Pararoseomonas sp. SCSIO 73927: one gene and its partner. The protein of the gene in region 2 interacts with the protein of the main gene of each other region in a pairwise test. Links are inferred from orthologs where the notes say so. Each region holds a gene or a part of one and is shown on either strand. Other genes may lie near its edges. The genes, in order: clpS and dps.

The links.
Region 1: the proteins of dps (region 2) and clpS interact in binary tests that used the Escherichia coli proteins (3 or more experiments, as listed by UniProt). The link is inferred for Pararoseomonas sp. SCSIO 73927 from one-to-one orthologs.

What each region holds. Positions count from the first base shown.
Region 1 is NZ_CP146232.1:238,156-247,815, reverse strand. The notes cover bases 2,890-5,654. They hold clpS (ATP-dependent Clp protease adapter ClpS), read right to left. Parts: upstream 4,606-5,654; coding sequence 4,174-4,605; downstream 2,890-4,173. Other genes in these bases: VQH23_RS01320 (phasin family protein), read right to left, coding at 4,890-5,402; clpA (ATP-dependent Clp protease ATP-binding subunit ClpA), read right to left, coding at 2,890-3,990. Also shown: VQH23_RS01340 (alpha/beta hydrolase), read left to right, coding at 130-978; VQH23_RS01335 (hypothetical protein), read right to left, coding at 1,064-1,492; more of clpA, read right to left, coding at 1,597-2,889; VQH23_RS01315 (D-alanyl-D-alanine carboxypeptidase family protein), read left to right, coding at 5,718-6,986; VQH23_RS01310 (DSD1 family PLP-dependent enzyme), read right to left, coding at 7,044-8,150; VQH23_RS01305 (histidine phosphatase family protein), read right to left, coding at 8,199-8,807; phosphoglucomutase/phosphomannomutase PgmG, read right to left, coding at 8,922-9,660. UniProt on the Escherichia coli protein: Involved in the modulation of the specificity of the ClpAP-mediated ATP-dependent protein degradation.
Region 2 is NZ_CP146232.1:4,959,142-4,968,757, reverse strand. The notes cover bases 2,193-4,913. They hold dps (DNA starvation/stationary phase protection protein Dps), read right to left. Parts: upstream 3,952-4,913; coding sequence 3,433-3,951; downstream 2,193-3,432. Other genes in these bases: VQH23_RS23460 (fumarylacetoacetate hydrolase family protein), read left to right, coding at 4,272-4,913; parE (DNA topoisomerase IV subunit B), read right to left, coding at 2,193-3,273. Also shown: VQH23_RS23475 (FAD-dependent oxidoreductase), read right to left, coding at 1-1,212; more of parE, read right to left, coding at 1,300-2,192; more of VQH23_RS23460, read left to right, coding at 4,914-4,952; VQH23_RS23455 (MFS transporter), read right to left, coding at 5,227-6,819; VQH23_RS23450 (ABC transporter ATP-binding protein), read left to right, coding at 6,951-8,678; VQH23_RS23445 (DUF962 domain-containing protein), read left to right, coding at 8,711-9,040; rutD (pyrimidine utilization protein D), read right to left, coding at 9,065-9,616.

The DNA of each region.
Region 1 (9,660 bases), 4.7 Mb from region 2 along the record:
CTCGCCCGCAGCAACCCGGGCGGACCCCGTTCTGCGGAGCGTGCGGGGTCATGCAGGGCGGGCGCATCGCCGAGCTGAGGCGCCGGAGAGGCGCGCAACACGGCCCCGTCGCGCCGCGTTGCGCTCCCGATGATCTCACGCCGCCTTCTCCTGGCCGCCGCCCTGCCCGCGGCCGCCTGCTCCCCCCTCGACATCGCGAACGGCCTGACCCCGGGCGGCGGCACCGCCCTGCGGCCCGGCATTCCCTATGCGCCGGGGGAGCGCGGCCGGTACGACCTCTACACGCCCGAGGGCGCGGGCCCGGCCTCGCCGCTGATCGTCTTCTTCTACGGTGGCGGCTGGACGTCCGGAGCGCGCGGGGATTACGGCTTCGCCGCGCGCCCGCTGGCCTCCCTCGGCGCCCTTGTCGCCGTCCCGGACTACCGCCTCTTTCCGGAAACCCGCTGGCCCGGCTTCGTCGAGGATGGCGCGGCCGCCGTGCGGGCCATCCTCGCAGGCCCCGGCACCGGGCGCCCCGTGTTCCTCATGGGGCATTCCGCTGGCGCCTTCATCGCCCTGGCCCTGGCGCTCGACCCGCGCTGGCTCGGCCCGGCGCGGGAAGCCCTGGCCGGCGCCATCGGCCTGGCCGGCCCCTACGAGTTCGGGCCGGAGGACGACCCGAGGGGGATCTTCGCCGGGTCGCCCGCCCGCCGCGCCCGGGCCGCACCGGGTTCGCCGGAGCAGCTGGCGGGAACCCCTCCTCTGCTCCTCCTCCAGGGTGAGGCCGACGACACCGTCCGCCCTGCCCAGGCGACACGCCTCGCGGCACTGGCCCGGGCGCATGACGTCCCGGTCGAGACGCGCCTCTACCCCGGCCTCGGCCATATCGGGATCGTGGCTGCCCTGGCCAGCCCGGTCCGCACCCTCGGGCTGGAGGGGGCGCCGGTGCTGGAGGATGTCCGGCACTGGCTGCAAGGACCCGCGCCGCGCCGGGCCTGACCGCCCCCCACCAAGTCAGTCCTGGAAGACAAAAGCCGCTCCCGGCCCCTGCATGGCAGGGGGATGGCCGGGGCGGCAGGCCCAATCAGACGGACTCGATCCGGACGGCATCCGCCTTCGGCCAGCCCACTTCGGGCCGGATCACCAGGCGGCCCACGCCCTTGCGCATCTTGCCCCGCATCAGGGGATCCTCGCCGGGGTTCTCCTGCAGCCACTTGCGAATGGCGGCCAGCGCGTCCATCCGGCTCTCCCCATTGAGCGCGTAGATGCCGTCCCCGTAGGAGAACCGCGCGATCTCGTGGCCCGGCACGCCGTAAGCGCCGTCCAGCCGCTCCCACTCCGGATGAACGTCCATGCGCGGCGCGACCACGCGCTCCAGCAGGGTTGCGAAGTCGGGATTGATGGCCTGCAACGGGGGAGCACCCCGCCTCGTCTCCTCCGGAGTTTCCATGCCGAACTCGTCGACTGTGGAGGAACCCCGCAGGGAGCGCTCGCGCAGGTAGGGCAGAACCACCCGAACGAAAATGAGAAAGAGCAGAATAAGGGGACCGGCAATCGAAAGCAGCCGCTCTAGACGTCCGGACCCCATGCTATCCTCTCACTCTGTCCCGGGCGGCGTCAGCCAGCCGCCTCGGGCTCCCGCTCCGCCTCGCCGTCCCCGTCGCCGCCTCCACCATCCTGCCCGTGGGCACCCTCATCGGGCTTGGGCAGGGCCGGCGGGGGCGCCTCGGCCACATCGAAGGTCAGGGCCCCGTCCTTGAGCCCGACCTTCACCGCACCACCCTTCACCAGCTTACCGAAGAGCAGCTCCTCGGCCAACGGCTTCTTGATGTACTCCTGGATCACGCGGGCCAGCGGCCGTGCGCCGTAGAGCCGGTCGTAGCCCTTCTCCGCCAGCCACTCCTTGGCGGCGGAGGACAGCTCGATCGTCACGTTCCGGTCCGCGAGCTGGGCCTCCAGCTGCATCACGAACTTCTCGACGACGCTGCCCACGATCTCCGGCGAGAGGCCGGCGAAGGGAACGATGGCGTCCAGGCGGTTGCGGAACTCCGGCGTGAACATCCGGTTGATCGCCTCTGTGTCCTCGCCCACCCGGACCGTGCTGCCGAAGCCGATGGCGGGCTTCGCCATGTCGGCCGCGCCGGCATTCGTGGTCATGATGAGGATGACGTTGCGGAAATCGACCGTCTTGCCGTTGTGGTCCGTCAGCTTCCCGTGGTCCATCACCTGCAGCAGGATGTTATAGAGATCCTGGTGCGCCTTCTCGATCTCGTCGAGCAGGAGCACGGCGTGCGGGTGCTGGTCGATGCTGTCGGTCAGCAACCCGCCCTGGTCGAAGCCCACATAGCCCGGGGGCGCGCCGATCAGCCGGCTGATGCTGTGCCGCTCCATGTACTCGGACATGTCGAAGCGGACCAGCTCGATGCCGAGCGTCTTGGCGAGCTGCTTGGCCACCTCCGTCTTGCCGACGCCGGTGGGGCCGGAGAAGAGATAGTTGCCGATCGGCTTCTCCGGATCGCGCAGCCCGGCCCGGGCCAGCTTGATCGCGGCGGACAGCGCCTCGATCGCCCCGTCCTGGCCGAAGACCATCGACTTCAGGTCGCGCTCCAGGCTCTTGAGCGTCTCCTTGTCGTCGGTGGACACGCTCTTGGGTGGGATCCGCGCGATCTTCGCGACGATGTTCTCCACGTCCTGCAGCGTGACGGTCTTCTTGCGCTTGTTCTCCGGCACCAGCATGCGGGAGGCGCCGACCTCGTCGATCACGTCGATCGCCTTGTCCGGCAGCTTCCGGTCATGGATGTACTTGGCCGAAAGCTCCACCGCCGCGCGGATGGCCTCCGGCGTGTACTTCACCTTGTGGTGCTTCTCGTAATTGACCTTCAGCCCCTGCAGGATCTTCACCGCGTCCTCGACCGACGGCTCGTTCACGTCGATCTTCTGGAAGCGGCGGACCAGCGCGCGATCCTTCTCGAAGTGCTGCCGGTACTCCTTGTAGGTGGTGGAGCCGATGCAGCGCAGCGTGCCCTGGGCGAGGGCCGGCTTCAGCAGGTTGGAGGCATCCATCGCGCCGCCGCTCGTCGCACCGGCACCGATCACCGTGTGGATCTCGTCGATGAACAGGATGGCGCCGGGCTGCTGCTCCAGCTCATTCACCACGGCCTTCAGCCGCTCCTCGAAGTCGCCGCGGTAGCGCGTGCCGGCCAGCAGGCTGCCCATGTCCAGCGCGTAGATCGTGGACTTGAGCAGGACCTCCGGTACGTCCTCCTCGATGATCCGCTTCGCCAGGCCCTCGGCGATGGCCGTCTTGCCCACGCCCGGGTCGCCCACGTAGAGCGGGTTGTTCTTCGTCCGGCGGCACAGGATCTGGATCGTGCGCTCGATCTCCTCGGCGCGCCCGATCAGCGGGTCGATCTTGCCCTGCCCTGCCTTCTTGTTGAGGTTGACGCAGTAGTTCGACAGCGCGTCGCCGCCGCGCTTCTGGCCGCCCTCGCGCCGCTCCTCGTTGCCGCGGCCCTCGCTCTCCCCCTCGCCGTCCTTGCCCGCATTGCCCTGCACGGGGCGGGACTGGCTGCGGCCGGGGGCCTTGGCGATGCCGTGGGAGATGAAGTTCACCGCGTCCAGCCGCGTCATGTCCTGCAGCTGCAGGAAGTAGACGGCGTGGCTCTCGCGCTCGGAGAACAGGGCCACGAGCACGTTGGCGCCCGTCACCTCGTCCCGGCCGGAGGACTGGACATGGATAGCCGCGCGCTGGACCACGCGCTGGAAGCCGGCGGTCGGCTTCGGGTCGCCCCCGCGATCCGTCACCAGCCCGGCCAGGTCCTTGTCCAGGAACTCGGCCAGGTCGCGCTTCAGCTTGTCGACGTCCACGCCGCAGGCGCGGAGCACGGTCGTCGCGTCCGTGTCCTCGGCGAGGCTCAGCAGCAGGTGCTCGAGGGTCGCGTACTCGTGGCGGCGCTCGCTCGCCAAACCGAGGGCGCGGTGGAGCGTCTGTTCTAGGTTACGGGACAGCATAATCGACGCTCCCCTGTGTCAGCGGCCGCCGGGATCTCCCGCAGGGCGTCCCCCTGGACGCGAAGCTTGGGGCGGCCGCAACTTTCAGTCTCTCAGTCATATTGTGACCCTTTCCCCGAACGCGGAGGGGAGGGGTCGGTTACGCCATGTTTCACCGGAGGATCGTTCTTCCGCGCCCCCGACTCAGTCCTTCTCGATGGTGCACTGGAGAGGGTGCTGGTTTTGCCGCGCCAGGTCCATCACCTGCGTCACCTTCGTCTCGGCCACCTCATAGGTGAAGACGCCGCAAACCCCGACGCCGCGCCGGTGGACGTGCAGCATGATCTGCGTCGCCTGCTCCCGGCTCTTCTGGAAGAAGCGCTCCAGCACGTGCACGACGAACTCCATCGGCGTGTAGTCGTCGTTCAGCATCAGGACCTTGTACATGGTCGGCTTGCGCGTCCGGGGGCGCGCCTTGACCACCACCCCCGTCGCCGGCCCGCCATCCCCGGCCCCACCATCGCCCGGAGGGGTGTTCGGCCGGGCAGGAGTATTGCCCCGGTCCGGGCCGCCCTTGCCGGGATCCTCCGGGTTATTGCCCGGGCCGCAGCTCGGGCGCGTGTCCTGCTCTGTCATCGCCCCCTCTGTCATCGCCCCGCCATGCTCTCACGGATTGCCGGCTTGCCAAGAGGCCACCGTCTCCCCCGCACCTAAATTCCGGATGAGGATATGGATCGCGCCGCGCGAGGTGAAGCCTCCCGGCACACCCCCGATATGGGGGCGCCGCGCCCCGGGCGCCAGGGCCGCGCCGTGGCAGCCCTGCAATGCAAAAAGCCCCGGCCGCCAGGCCCTTGGGGCCGGCGGACGGGGCTTCATGGCAACCGGTCCGGCGGGATGCGCCCCGCCGGACTCGCTGGCGATCAGGCCGCGAGCGGCTTGCCCATGCGCTCCATGGCGAGGGAGACGCGCTGGGACATCGGGCCGGAGACCTGCTCGGCGAGGCGGAAGGAGGCCTCCTGCATCTTTGCGGTCTCGGACATCACCTTGTCCACGGCGCCGCGGGCGTAGGTGGTCTGGATGTCGGCGGCCTCCTTCAGGCTCTTCACGCCGGAGAGGGCGCGGGCGCCCTCCAGCGCGTGCTCCGTCAGGGCCTGCGCGAAGGAGAAGGCCTGCCGGCTGATGTCCTGCGTGCCGGTCATCCAGGTCTGCGCCACCTGGGCCAGGGTCTCGGCATTCCCGCGGGAGAAGTCCGCGAAGTCCTGCGCGGCCTTGCTGGCCTGCTCCATGGCGCTCTGCATGCCGGCCGTGCCGGTCACGGCCGTGTTGAGGCCCATGGTACGGGCGGCGGACGCGGTCGCCTCCGGCAGGGCCTGGGTGGTGGTGCTCACGGTCTCCGCCGCTAGGCGGGCAACCTTCGGGGCCTCGTTGGCCATGCTACTGTCTCCTTGGAACCTGTTGCGGCAGGCCGTGATTGTCGCCACGTCTTTGCTGCGCTGCAACACGAGCCTTTTAGACAGCGCAACGATGCGGCGTCCACAGTTTTTTGCAGCGCACAATCGAATTTCCTGCGCCCGGCCGCAACTTTTCCGCGATTAAAAAATGCTGCAATTTCCGATTTCTAAACGCAAATCCTGCAACTTGCGGTGGACAGCGGCCGGGGCGCGCCCGTATCGTCGCGGCCGGTTCGGCTGGGGGGTCGGCCGGAATGGCGCAGGCGGGGGCCGCGCCAGCACACAGGGGGAGCCTTCATGGCACAGGGTTCGGTGGCCGCGCGCGGTCTTCAGGATGGCGACGGCCGGAACACCAGCGGCCGGGCCGGAGCACGGCCGCGCCGGGCGCGCTGGCTGGCCGCCCTGATCCCCGCCCTCCTCGCCGCCGGCGCCGTCGCCACCCCGGCCTCCGCCCAGATCGGCAGCGACCGCTACGCCTCCTTCATCATGGACGGGCGCACCGGCGGGGCCCTCGGCGGTGCGAGCATCGACGAGCCGCGCTACCCCGCATCGCTGACGAAGATGATGACCCTCTACATGCTGTTCGAGGCGATGCGCGAGGGCCGCATCACCATGAACAGCCGCATCTACATCAGCGAGGAGGCGAACAGCCGCCAGCCCTCCAAGCTCGGCGTGCCCCCGGGCATGACCATCCCGGTGGAGGTCGCGATCTACGCGCTGACCATGAAGTCCGCCAACGACGTCGCCACCGCCGTCGGCGAGGCGCTGGGCGGCACGGAGACGGCCTTCGCCCAGATGATGACGATGAAGGCGCGTCAGCTCGGCATGACCAACACCACCTTCCGCAACGCCTCCGGCCTTCCGGACTGGGACCAGACCACCACGGCGCGGGACATGGCCACCCTTGGCCGCCGCCTCTTCCTCGATTTCCCGGAGCGCTGGCACTACTTCGGCAACTCCAACATCCGCGTCGGCAACTACGCCTTCCGCAGCCACAACCGCATGCTCGGCGAGTACGAGGGCGTGGACGGGGTGAAGACCGGCTACATCAACGCCTCCGGCTTCAACAACGTCGTCTCCGCCCAGCGCGGCGGCCAGCGCGTCTTCGTCGCCGTCTTCGGCGGCAACTCCTGGATCGAGCGCGACCGCCACGCGGCCATGCTGCTGGATGACGGCTTCTCCCGCCTCGGCGTGCAGCCCACCGCGCCCCGGATGCCGGAAGCCGCCGTGATGGCCCGCGCGCCCTCCGTGCTCGGCCGCGCCCAGGCCGCCACCGTCGCCGCCGCGCCCGTCGCGCGCCCCTCCGCCATCCGCCAAGTCTCGCTCCGCGTCGCCCGCCCGGTGGCGGAGCCGGCCGCCGCCCGCGGCCGCCGCGCCGCTGCCGTCGCCACCGCGCGGCCGGGCACGCGCGCCACGGCCGCCAGCACCCGCCGCGTGCTGGAGCAGGGCGATGGCGGCCGGGTCCTCCGGGTCTCCACCACCGCGCGCCGCCCTGCCGTTGCGCCGGCCCGCGCTGCCGCCCCGGCCCGCCCGGCGGCGAAGGAGACCCGCCAGGCCCGGCGCTGAATCGGGTACCGTCTCAACCCTGAAGGGGCCGGCCGCCGTGCCGGCCCCTTCCTCGTTTCAGGCCATCCCGCCGCGCGCGAGGACCGGCCACAGGCACTCCACCCGCCCGCGCCGCACGCCCACGTACCAGTCGTAGCGGTCCACCGTCGGGTCGCAGTGGCCGGGCACCAGCCGCATCCTCTCCCCGATCCGCGGCCGCTCGCCGCCCTCCACCGCCAGCGCGCCGTGCTCGTCCGAGGCGCCGACGTAGCGCACCCCCGGCCTCTCCCAGACCAAGGGCAGGCCGGAATCCACCGCCACCGCCTTGTGCCCGGCATCCAGCACCGCCACCCCGTCCCGCGGCGCCGACATCACCTGCGCCAGCACGAAAAGGCTCTGCCGGAAGGCCGGCGGGTTGCCGTTGGCGGCGTAGTCCGCGTCCATGAAGGCGTAGGACCCGGCCTGGATCTCCGTCCACAGCCCCGCCTCCAGCTCCAGCTCGTAGGTGCCGGTCCCGGCGCCGCCGATGATCGGGCAGGGCAGGCCGCGCTGGGTCAGCTGCTCCACCGTGCGCCGCACCCCCTCCGCCGCGCCCGCGATGGCGGCCCGCCGCTCCTCGATGCTCCGCTTGTGCTGCGCGTTCCCGTGATAGGCCTGCAGCCCGCCGAAGATCAGGTGGGGGGAGGCCGCGATCCGCTCCGCCAGCGCCACTGCCTCCGGCCCGGGCGAGACGCCGCAGCGCCCGGCGCCCACGTCGATCTCGACCAGCACCTCCATCCGCCGCCCGGCATCCCGCGCCACGTCCGCGATGGTGTCGATCGCCCCCGCATCATCCGCGCAGACCGCGACCTTCGCGATGCCGGAGAGCGCGGCCAGCCGCCGCAGCTTGCGCGGGTCCACCACCTGGTTGGAGACGAGGATGTCCGGCACCCCGCCCCAGGCCAGGGCCTCCGCCTCCGCCACCTTCTGCACGCACTGCCCCACCGCGCCGCGCCGGATCTGCTGCAGCGCCACCACCGGGGATTTATGGGTTTTGGCATGGGCCCGCAGCTTTGCGCCGGTCCCGGCCAGCCGCGCCGCCATGGCGTCCAGGTTCGCCTCGAAGGCGTCGAGGTCGAGCAGGAGGGCGGGGGTGTCCACCTCCTCCTCGCGCATGCCGGGTTCGGCGGGGGGCGGTTGCAGCATGGGGTCGCTCCGTGATCGCGCCGATCCTACCGGCGCCGCGCCCGGCCGTCAGGGGACCCCTGAGCGGGCCGCCAGGATCAGCGCCTCGGCCGGGACGACACCGGCCAGGTGCCAGCGGCCCTCCGCCGGCCGGAACAGGGCGAGGCTCCCCTCCGGGAACTCGGCCTGGGCTAGGGAACGGCCGAGGATGAGCCCGAGCGGCACGATGTGCCCGACCATCACGCGGTTCCCGCCATCCACCGGGCCGGCCAGCATCGCGGAGACCTCCGCCGCGTCCTGGTGCGCGCCGCGCGCCGTGTAGTCGTCGGCGATGAGGGCGGGATGGAGGCGCGCCGAGCCGAAGGCGAGCCGCGCCGTGTCCTGCGCCCGGAACACCTCGCTCGTCAGCACCTCCGCCATGGAAATTCCGAGGCTACGCAAAGCGGCGCCGAGATCCCGCGCCTGCGCCTCGCCGGCCGGGCTGAGGTTGCGCTGCCCGGCACGATCACCCAGGCGGCCCGAATCCACCTGTCCGCGATCCGTGATCGCGTGGCGCATGTAGACGTTCACGCCGCCCGCACGGAGCAGCGCGACGGCCTCCTCCGTCCCGAGAAAGCGCGGCGCCTGTGCGAGGGCCGGGCCGGCGGCGAGAAGCAGGAGAAAGGGGCGGCGTCGCATGGCGCCATCCTGGCGCAAGCCCCGCAGCGGGAGAATGGCCCGACGGACGGGGCTCGCCGGACCGGCGCGCGAGAACGCGCCGGCCCGGCAGGGTGCCTCAGAGAAGGACCGGCCTCAGTGGCCGGCATTCTCCCCGGAGAAGTCCGGCGCCGCCAGCCCGCTCGCCTCGAGCTGCCGCGCGATCCCGGCCTTCAGCCGCTCCAGCCCTTCCTCGGTCTTCGCCTCGGCGCGGGCCACGAGCACGGCTTGGGTGTTGGAGGCGCGGAGCAGCCACCAGCCGTCCTCCGTCAGCACGCGCACGCCGTCCACGTCCTGCACGCGCGCGCCCTCGGCGGCCAGTCGGTCCTTGACCTCGGCCACCACCTTGAACTTGCGGTCCTCGGCGCAGTCGAAGCGCAGCTCCGGCGTGTTGATTACCTTCGGCATGGCGTCCCGCACGGCGGAGAGCCGCTCGCTCATCCGCGCCACGATCCCGAGCAGCCGCACGGCGGAGTAGGGCGCGTCGTCGAAGCCGTACCACTTGTCCGCGAAGAAGATGTGGCCGGACATCTCGCCCGCCAGCGGCGCCCCGGTCTCCGCCATCTTGGACTTGATGAGGGAGTGGCCGGTCTTCCACATCATCGGCGTGCCGCCGGCCACCGCGATCTCGTCGAACAGCACCTGGCTGGCCTTCACGTCCGCGATGATCGTGGCGCCCGGCTTGTTCTTCAGTACGTCCCGCGCCAGCACCACCATCAGCTGGTCGCCGAAGAAGATGTTGCCCTTGTCGTCCACCACGCCGATGCGGTCCGCGTCACCGTCGAAGGCGATGCCGAGATCGGCCCCCTGGCGCGCGACCTCCGCGATGATCTGC
Region 2 (9,616 bases):
GGCCTCCTGGCCGAGCCTGGCGCGCGCAGCGTCTCCCTCCGGCCCCGGCGCCTCGATGTTCGCGGGCACGCCGCCGCGCTGGCGCATCATCGCCAGCGCGTGGCCCATGGCGAAGCGGGAGACCTGCTCCGTGATCGGGCGGCGCTCGGCCTCGTAGGCGTCGAGCATGCCCTCCTCCGCCCAGCCGCGGATCACGGCGGCGAGCTGCCAGGAGAGGTTCACGGCGTCGGCGATGCCGGCGTTCATCCCGTAGCCGGCGTAGGGGATCCAGAGATGCGCCGCGTCGCCGCAGAGGAAGGCGCGGCCGTTGCGGAAGCGGTCAGCGACGAGGCGGCGGCCAACCCAGTCCTCCTGGCTGATGACCTCGTAGCGGAACTCCGGCCCGACGCCGAGGATGGTGCGGATGGCCCAGTCCCGGTCGACGGAGTCGAACTCCGTCTCGTGCTCGTGCAGGTGGTTGTGGACGAGCCACTCCTCCCTCCCGTCGATCGCGACGACGGTGCCGGACCGGCGGGGGTTGAGGGAGAGGAGCATCCAGGCGGGCTGACCGATGCGGTCGATCAGGTCCGGCGCGCGGATGAAGGTGGACTGCACGCGCTGCACCACCGGCGTGCCCTCCAGCCTCGCGCCCATGGCCCGGCGGATGGTGGAGCGGCCGCCGTCGCAGCCGACGACGTACCGGCATGCGATGTGGAAGGTGCCGCCGCCCTCCAACCTCTCCACCGTCGCGCGGACGCCCTCGCGATCCTGCTCGAAGCCCTCCACCGCGACGCGGTTCAGCACGCGGATGCCGGGCTTGGCCGACATCTGCGCGAAGAGGACGGGCTCGAGGAAGGTCTGGTTGATCCGGTGCGGCGGCTCCGGTGTCGGCCACCAGGTGTCCGGGCCGCCGGTGGCGGTGTAGCGGTCGCGGCGGCAGGGGATGGGGATCCGGGACAGTTCGAGGCCGGTGGAGGTCGTGCGGTAGGCACAGTCGTTCGGGAAGTCGGCGGGAAGCCCGGTGTTCCGCACCGCCTCCACCACGCCGAGGCGCCGGAACACCTCCATGGAGCGCGCGGAGACGTGGTTGCATTTCACGTTGGGCGGCTCACCGGGCGCGCGGCGCTCCGCGACGATCACGTCCACGCCCCGGGAGGCGAGGTCCATCGCGAGCACCATGCCGACCGGCCCGCTGCCGACCACGAGCACGTCCGCGCGCATCTCCTGCGGCATGGTCCCCCCACCTTCTTGTCCGTTCCTCTAAGGTCAATACCATGACCTTATGGCCGGAGCTCGGCAAGGGACTTCTGCCGCGGCGGGTCAGACGTCCACTTCGGCCTCGTCCAGCTTGGACGCGTTCTCCTGAATGAACCGGAAGCGCAGCTCCGGCTTTCGGCCCATCAGCGCCTCGATCAGGTCGGCGGTCTCGGCCCGCGCCTCCTGCGGCAGCACCACCCGGAGGAGCGTGCGCTTCCTCGGGTCCATCGTCGTCTCCTTCAGCGAGGCGGGCGGCATCTCGCCGAGGCCCTTGAAGCGGGAGACCTCGACCTTCTGGTTCGCCTTGAACTCGCGCTTCAGGATGCGCTCGCGGTCCGCGTCGTCCCGCGCGTAGACCGACTTGGCGCCGTGCTGCAGGCGGTAGAGGGGCGGCTGGGCGAGGAAGACCTTGCCCTCCCGCACCAGGGCCGGCAGCTCCTTGTAGAAGAAAGTCATCAGCAGGGCGGCGATGTGGGCGCCGTCCACGTCCGCGTCGGTCATGACGATGACGCGGCCGTAGCGCAGCTTCGCGAGGTCGAAGCGCTCGCCGACGCCGCAGCCCAGGGCCTCCACGAGGTCGCGCAGCTCCTGGTTGCCACGAAGCTTCTCCGTGGAGGCGGAGGCGACGTTCAGGATCTTGCCGCGCAGCGGCAGCACCGCCTGGGTCGCGCGGTCCCGCGCCTGCTTGGCGGAGCCGCCGGCGGAGTCACCCTCAACCAGGAAAAGCTCCGTGCTGGCCGCGTTCTCGCTGCTGCAATCCGCCAGCTTGCCCGGCAGGCGCAGCCGGCGGGTGGCGGACTTGCGCGGCGTGTCCTTCTGCTCGCGCCGGCGGATGCGGTCCTCGGCGCGCTCCACGGCCCAGGCCAGCAGGTTGTCCGCGGTGCGCGTATCGCCCGTCAGCCAGTGGTCGAAGTGGTCGCGAAGCCCGTTCTCGACGAGGCGGGCGGCCTCGGGAGAGGTGAGCTTATCCTTCGTCTGGCCCTGAAACTGCGGCTCGCGGATGAAGACGGAGACGGTGCCGGCGAGGCCGCCGAACAGGTCCTCCGCCGTCACGCTCGCGGCGCGCTTCTCCTTCTTCAGCTCGCCATAGGCGCGCAGGCCCTTCACCAGGGCGTTGCGGAAGCCCGTCTCGTGCGTGCCGCCCTGCGGGGTGGGGATGGTGTTGGCGTAGGTGCTGAGGAAGGCCTCGCCGCCCTCCAGCCAGGTGGCCGCCCACTCCGCGCGGCCGGCCCCGCCGGGGAAGGTCACCTCGCCGGTCCAGGGGTTGGGCACCACGGTGGGCCGGCCGGCGATGGAGGTGGCGAGGTAGTCGGCCAGCCCGCCCGGGAAGTGCAGCACCGCCTGGGAAGGGGTCTCGTCCTTCACCAGGGCGGGATCGCAGGACCAGCGGATCTCCACGCCCTTGTAGAGGTAGGCCTTGGACCGGCAGAACCGGTAGAGCCGCGCCGCCAGGAAGTGCTGCTTGCCGAAGATCTCCGGGTCCGGCCGGAAGCGGATGGTGGTGCCGCGGCGGTTCTGGACCGGCCCGGCGTTCTTCAGCTTCGCCAGCGGCTTCCCGCGGGAATAGGCCTGGGTGAACAGGGTGCGGTCGCGCGCGACCTCCACCTCCATCCGCTCGGACAGAGCATTCACCACCGAGGAGCCGACGCCGTGCAACCCGCCCGAGGTGTCGTAGGCCTTGCCGGAGAACTTGCCGCCGGAGTGAAGGGTCGTGAGGATCACCTCCAGCGCCGAGAGCTTCGGGAACTTCGGGTGCGGGTCCACGGGAATGCCGCGGCCATTGTCCCGCACGGTCAGCCAGTTGTCGGCCTCCAGCACCACCTCGATGCGATCGGCATGGCCGGCCACCGCCTCGTCCATGGCGTTGTCGATCACCTCGGAGGCGAGGTGGTGCAGCGCGTTCTCGTCCGTGCCGCCGATATACATGCCGGGGCGGCGGCGGACGGGCTCCAGCCCTTCCAGCACCTCGATGTCGGCCGCGGAATAGCTCTGCTGGGCCGGACCCTTGGGGGCGCGGCCACCGAATAGATCGTTCATGTCTTGTTCTGGTTCCCCGGCCCAACCTAGCCCGGTGGCACCCCAAAAAGCAACCGCCCCGGGCCTCTCGGCGCCGGGGCGGCTGGATTGTCGGCCTTGGGGCCACCGGGCTCGGCGGCCTCCGGGCCGCCGGGATCAATGACCCTTCAGGCCGGCGGATCAATCCTTGCCCTGCAGGTGGGCCTCGATCATCCACAGCATCTTGTCGAGCTCGCGGGAGACCTGGGTCAGAAGGTCGGAGGTGTCGGCGTCGCCGGCCTCGTCCGTCTGGTCGATGCCCTCGCGCAGCTCCTTCGCCATCTGGGCGTAGCGGTCGGCCAGCGCCGCGCAGTGCTCCAGCCCGTCCAGCAGCTTGCTATCGTAGCGCTCGATCCGCTTGGTGGAGCCGATCGTCTCCGTCGTGCCGTCCGGGATGCCGCCGAGCTGGACCGCGCGCTCCGCGATCTCGTCCGTCTGCTCGTTGAGGACCGTGTAGAACTCCTCGAACATCTTGTGCAGGCCGTAGAAGTGGCTGCCCTTGACGTTCCAGTGCGCCTGCTTTGTGGAGTTGGTCAGGTCGGCCATGTCGACGAGGCAGGCCTGCAGCACGCCGATAGAAACGGCCTTGCCGTTGCTCGGGGTGTCGTTGCGGGTGGGGATCTTGCCGGGAACCTTGCCGGCTTCGGTCTTGGTCGCCACTGGGCGCTCCTTTTCTCGAGTCCGATGGACAGGATCCATGATGGTGTGGATGCCGTCCTCGGCAACCCGAATGCGCGGCGCCGGGGAAGGTTTCCGGAACGGGGCTGACCCTATGGGAGAGCATGGCCGGGCCATGCGGCCGTGCTAGCCTCCACGCCCAAGCCCCGGAACGGGGCGGGACGGAGGAGATGGGCATGAGAACGAATCGCAGAACGATGTTAAGCGCCGCGCTGCCACTCGGCGCCGCGGGGCTGGTGGGGACCACGGCGGCGGAGGCGCAGGTCGCGGCCGGGCCGCGCACCCTGTTCGAGGTGCCGCAGATGACGGTGCCGGTGGTCGGCAGCGAAGCCGCTTTTCCCGTGCGCCGCGTCTACTGCATCGGCCGCAACTACGCCGCCCACGCGCGGGAGATGGGCAGCGACCCGACGCGCGAGCCGCCCTTCTTCTTCCAGAAGCCGGCGGACGCGGTGCAGTTCGTCGCGCCCGGCACGGTGGGGGACCATCCCTACCCGACGCTGACGCGCAACTACCACTACGAGGTGGAGTTGGTCGCCGCGCTGAAGTCCGGCGGGCGGAACATCCCCGCCGACCGCGCGCTTGAGCACGTCTACGGCTACGCGCTGGGCCTGGACATGACGCGGCGCGACCTGCAGCGCGGCATGGGCGACCAAAAGAAGCCCTGGGAGGTTGGCAAGTCCTTCGACCGCTCCGCCCCCATCGGGCCAATCCATCCGGTGGCCGGCACAGGGCACTTCACGAAGGGCGCCATCTCGCTCGCCGTGAACGGCCAGGTGAAGCAGAACGCGGACCTGTCGATGATGATCTGGAGCGTGGCGGAGCAGATCGCCAACCTGTCCCAGGCCTTCGAGCTGAAGGCAGGCGACATCATCTACTCCGGAACGCCGGAGAATGTCGGGCCGGTGGTGCCGGGCGACGTGATCCTCTGCAAGATCGAGGGGCTGCCCGACCTCTCGGTGCGGATCACGCCGGCGCAGGCCTGATCCTCGGACGTCGGGCTGCCCCCGGGGAGAGGAAGAAGGAATTCCTCCTCTCCCCGGACCCCTCACCATCATTCTCTTCTAGGCTTTGGGTTTACTCGGCTGACGGTGCGCCTCGGGTCGGTGACCCGAGGCGACTGCAAGGGCAGGAAGGCGCCCGTCAAGCGGAGATCCCGTTCCAGGACGGGGCGGCGGCAGCCAGACGAGGGTCCAAGGGCCTCAGGCCCTTGGCGGGGGTTCCAGGGGGCTGCGCCCTCTGGCTCCGCAACGGCCGCCCTCAGACCGGTAGCTGCACGAAGCGCTCCGCCTCCGGCGCCGATCCGGCTTCCTGGAAGGCGGCGGCGGCGGCGAGCGTCGCGTGGTCCTGCTCGGACAGGCGCGACTGTTCCCGCAGGTGGTCTGTCCAGGAACGGACGGCCCAGAGCTCCACGTAGCGCTCGGGGTGGGCCACGTCCTCGTAGAGGCGCCACACGATCGCGCCCGCGCGCAGCCGCACCCCGCGCACCTCTCCCATGGCCGCCAGGAAGGCGGGGCGGGAGGAGGCGGGGACCCTGTAGCGCACGGATTCGAGCAGGCGGGCCTCGTCGCTGGCGAGGCTGCGCAGGATTTCCGGCGCCGGGGCGTCCGGCACCGGCTCGGCGGGCAGGGCGGCGGTGGGGGGCGGGGGCGCGGCCTCCATTGGCAGGCGGCGGGTGGCGATGGCCAGGGCGATCCCGATGGCGCCGGAGGCGATGAGGGTGGCGGGGACGCCCACGAAGGCCGCGCCCACCCCGCCGCAGACGGATCCCAGGGCCATGGCGCCGAAGGTGGCGACCTGGAAGAGGCCGATGGCGCGGGCGCGCACCCAGGGCCGGGCGCCGAGCTGGGCGGCGGCGCTGAGGGTGGAGGTCATGCCGAGCCAGGAGGCGCCGTAGAAGAGCATGGCGAGCCCGGCGGGCAGCCAGTGGCTGGAGAGGCCGAGGGCGATCATGGCGAGCCCGACGCAGGAGGAGCAGACGACAACGGTGTTGGAGAGCGAGAGGCGGCGGCGGAGGGCCGGCAGGAAGAAGCCGGCCATCACGGCGCCCGCGCCCATGGCGCCGAGCAGGAGCCCGAAGGTGCCGGGGCCGAGACCGAGGCGGTAGCGCACCAGCACCGGCATCAGGCCCCAGACGGCCGTGCCTGCAAAGAAGCAGGCCGTGGCGCGCAGGATGACGCCGCGCATGACGGGGCTGGCGACCACGTAACGCAGGCCGCTGGCGATGGCGTCCCCCAGGCCCTCGCGCGGGGTCTCGTTCCGATCCGGCTCGCGGCGCCAGAGGAGGAGGGCGACGGTGAGGTAGAGGAAGCAGGCGGCGTTGAGGGCGAAGGCCACCTCCGCCCCCGCCCAGCCCAGCACCAGCCCACCAAGCGCCGGGCCGACCGCGCGGGCGAGGTTGAAGCCCATGGAGTTGAGGACGATGGCCTGGACCAGGTCTTCGCGCCGGACGAGCTCCGGCGTGGTGGCGCCGAAGGCCGGGAAGTTGGCCGCGGCGCCGACGCCGATGCAGAAGGTGAGCGCCAGCAGCCCCCAGGGGCCGAGCATCCCCGTGGCGGTGAGGGCGCAGAGGATCATGGCGGTGACCAGGATCCAGACCTGGGTGAGGATGAGGAATCGCCGCCGGTCCATGATGTCCGCCAGCGCCCCTGCCGGCAGGGCGAGGAGGAAGACCGGCAGCATGGAGGCCACCTGCACGAGGCTGACCATGAGGGGGGAGGTGGTGAGGGAGGTCATCAGCCACCCCGCCCCGGTGTTCTGCACCCATCCGCCGATGTTGCTGACCGTGGTCGCGATCCAGAGCATCCGGAAGGCGGGGTTCCGGAAGGGGATGAAGGCGTCGGGGGCGGGCATCGTCACCTGGCGGAACGGCGGGGGATGTCCTGCCCGTCATGGACCGGCAAGGCAAGGCCGGGTTGCGCGCCAGGGCCGGGTTGCGCGCTTGTGCGGTGCGGCTACGCGGGGCGGGTGGTAAGGGGGCGGCCATGCTGAAGCGCTTTTTCGCCTACTACCGGCCCCACCGCCGGCTGTTCCTGCTGGATTTCGGCTGCGCCGTGCTCTCGGGCGTGCTGGAGCTGGGCTTCCCGATCGCCGTGAAGCTCTTCGTGGACCGGCTGCTGCCCGGGCAGGACTGGGCGCTGATCGGGCTGGCCTCGGCGGGGCTACTGGCGGTGTACCTGCTGAACGCGGGGCTGATGGCGGTGGTGACCTACTGGGGCCACATGCTCGGCATCAACATCGAGACGGAGATGCGGCGGCGGGCCTTCGCGCACCTGCAGAAGCTCTCCTTCTCCTACTTCGACAACAACAAGACCGGGCACATCGTGGCCCGGCTGACGAAGGACCTGGAGGAGATCGGGGAGGTGGCCCATCACGGGCCGGAGGACCTGTTCATCGCCGTGATGACCTTCCTCGGCGCCTTCGCGCTGATGTTCGCGGTGAACCCGCAGCTGGCGCTGATCACGGCAGCGGTGGTCCCGGTCACGGGCTGGCTGACGGCGCGGTTCGGCGGGCGGATGACGCGGAACTGGCACGCGATCTACGGGCGGGTGGGCGGCTTCAACGCCCGGATAGAGGAGAATGTGGGCGGCATCCGCGTGGTGCAGGCCTTCGCGAACGAGGAGCACGAGAAGCGGCTCTTCGCGCAGGACAACGCCGCCTACCGCACGACGAAGCTGGAGGCCTACCGGCTGATGGCGGCCAGCGGCTCGCTCTCCTACATGTCCATGCGGCTGACGCAGCTGGTGGTGATGGTGGCCGGCAGCCTCTTCGTCATGCGCGGGGAGCTCTCGGCGGGCGGGTTCGTGGGCTTCCTGCTGCTGGTGGGGGTGTTCTTCCGGCCGGTGGAGAAGATCAACTCCGTCATCGAGACCTACCCCAAGGGCATCGCGGGGTTCCGCCGCTACACGGAGCTGCTGGACACGGCGCCGGACATCGTGGACCGGCCCGGCGCGCGGCAGGTCTCCGGGCTGGCGGGCGAGATCCGCTACGAGGGCGTGCACTTCGGCTATGCCGCCCCGGCGGCCGATGCCCGGCCGGTGCTGGACGGCATCGACCTGCATATACGCCCCGGAGAGACGGTGGCCTTCGTCGGGCCGAGCGGGGCGGGCAAGACCACCCTCCTCTCCCTGCTGCCGCGCTTCTACGAAGTGGCGGGCGGGCGAATCACGGTGGACGGGATCGACGTGCGGGACATGACCCTCGCCTCCCTGCGCGGGCAGATCGGGATCGTGCAGCAGGACGTCTTCCTGTTCGGGGGCACGATCCGGGAGAACATCGCCTATGGCCGCCTGGGCGCGAGCGAGGCGGAGATTCTGGAAGCGGCGCGGCGGGCGCGGCTGGACGGGGTGATCGCGGCATTGCCGGATGGGCTGGACACGGTGATCGGGGAGCGGGGCGTGAAGCTCTCCGGCGGGCAGAAGCAGCGGCTGGCCATCGCGCGCATCTTCCTGAAGAACCCGCCGATCCTGATCCTGGACGAGGCGACTTCCGCCCTGGACACGGAGACGGAGCGGGCCATTCAGGAGTCCCTGCGGGAGCTGTCCGAAGGGCGGACCAGCCTCGTGATCGCGCACCGGCTGGCGACGATCCGGGACGCGGACCGCATCGTGGTCGTGGATGCCGGGCGCGTGGTGGAGCAGGGACGGCACGGGGAACTGCTCGGGCGGGGCGGGGTGTATTCCCGGCTGGCGGCGGTGCAGCGCGCCGGTTGATTCCGGCCGTGCAGGTCTGTCAGTCTGGCCCCATGGCCCAGCGCATCGCCACCTACGCCGAGTTCTGGCCCTACTACCTGCGGGAGCACGCGGACCCGCGGACGCGGCATGTCCATGTGCTCGGTACTGTGCTGGGGGTCGGGCTCTTCCTGGCGGGGCTGCTGACCGGGCGGTGGTGGCTGGTGCTGGCCGGGCTCGTCAGCGGCTACCTTTTCGCCTGGGTCAGCCACATGACGATCGAGCGGAACCGGCCGGCGACCTTCACCTATCCCCTCTGGTCGCTGGGTTCGGACCTGCGGATGGCCGGGTTTTACCTGACCGGGCGGCTGGACGTCGAGCTGCGGCGGGCGGGGGTTCGCTGAGAGCCGCGCCGCTTCCCGGTGCGGTCAGGCCCCCAACAGGAATTCCAGTACGGCGCGGTTGAACGGCTCCGGCTGCTCCACGGTGGAAGCGTGGCCGCCGGTCTCGCTTACCCAGAGGCGGGCATTCGGCAGACCCTCCGCGAGCTTCTGCGAGGCGGTCCAGGGCACGAGAAGGTCGTCCTTCGTTGCGACGACGAGAGTCGGCGCCGTGATGGCGGCGAGGTCCGCGCGGGCGTCGAAGGCGCGGAGGGCGCCGATGCGGCGCAGCAGGTTCTCCTCACCCTGGAAATGCGCGGTGCCGTGGGCGATCTCCTCGTCCAGCTTGTCGGAGTGCTCCGCCATGTAGGGAGCGGTGTGGAGAAAGAGGGGTTGGGCGGCGACGTAGGCGGCCGGGCCCTGCGACTTCAGGATGCCGATGCGGATGTCGAAGCACCGCTCGGAGTGGCGTTCCACCTTCGCCCAGGCGTTCACGGGAACGAACCGGCCCAAGCGCGCGGGGTGGCGGCGGGCGAGTTCGAGGCCGACGAGCCCGCCCAGCGCGTGGCCGACGAAATGGGCGCGGCCGATGCCGGCATC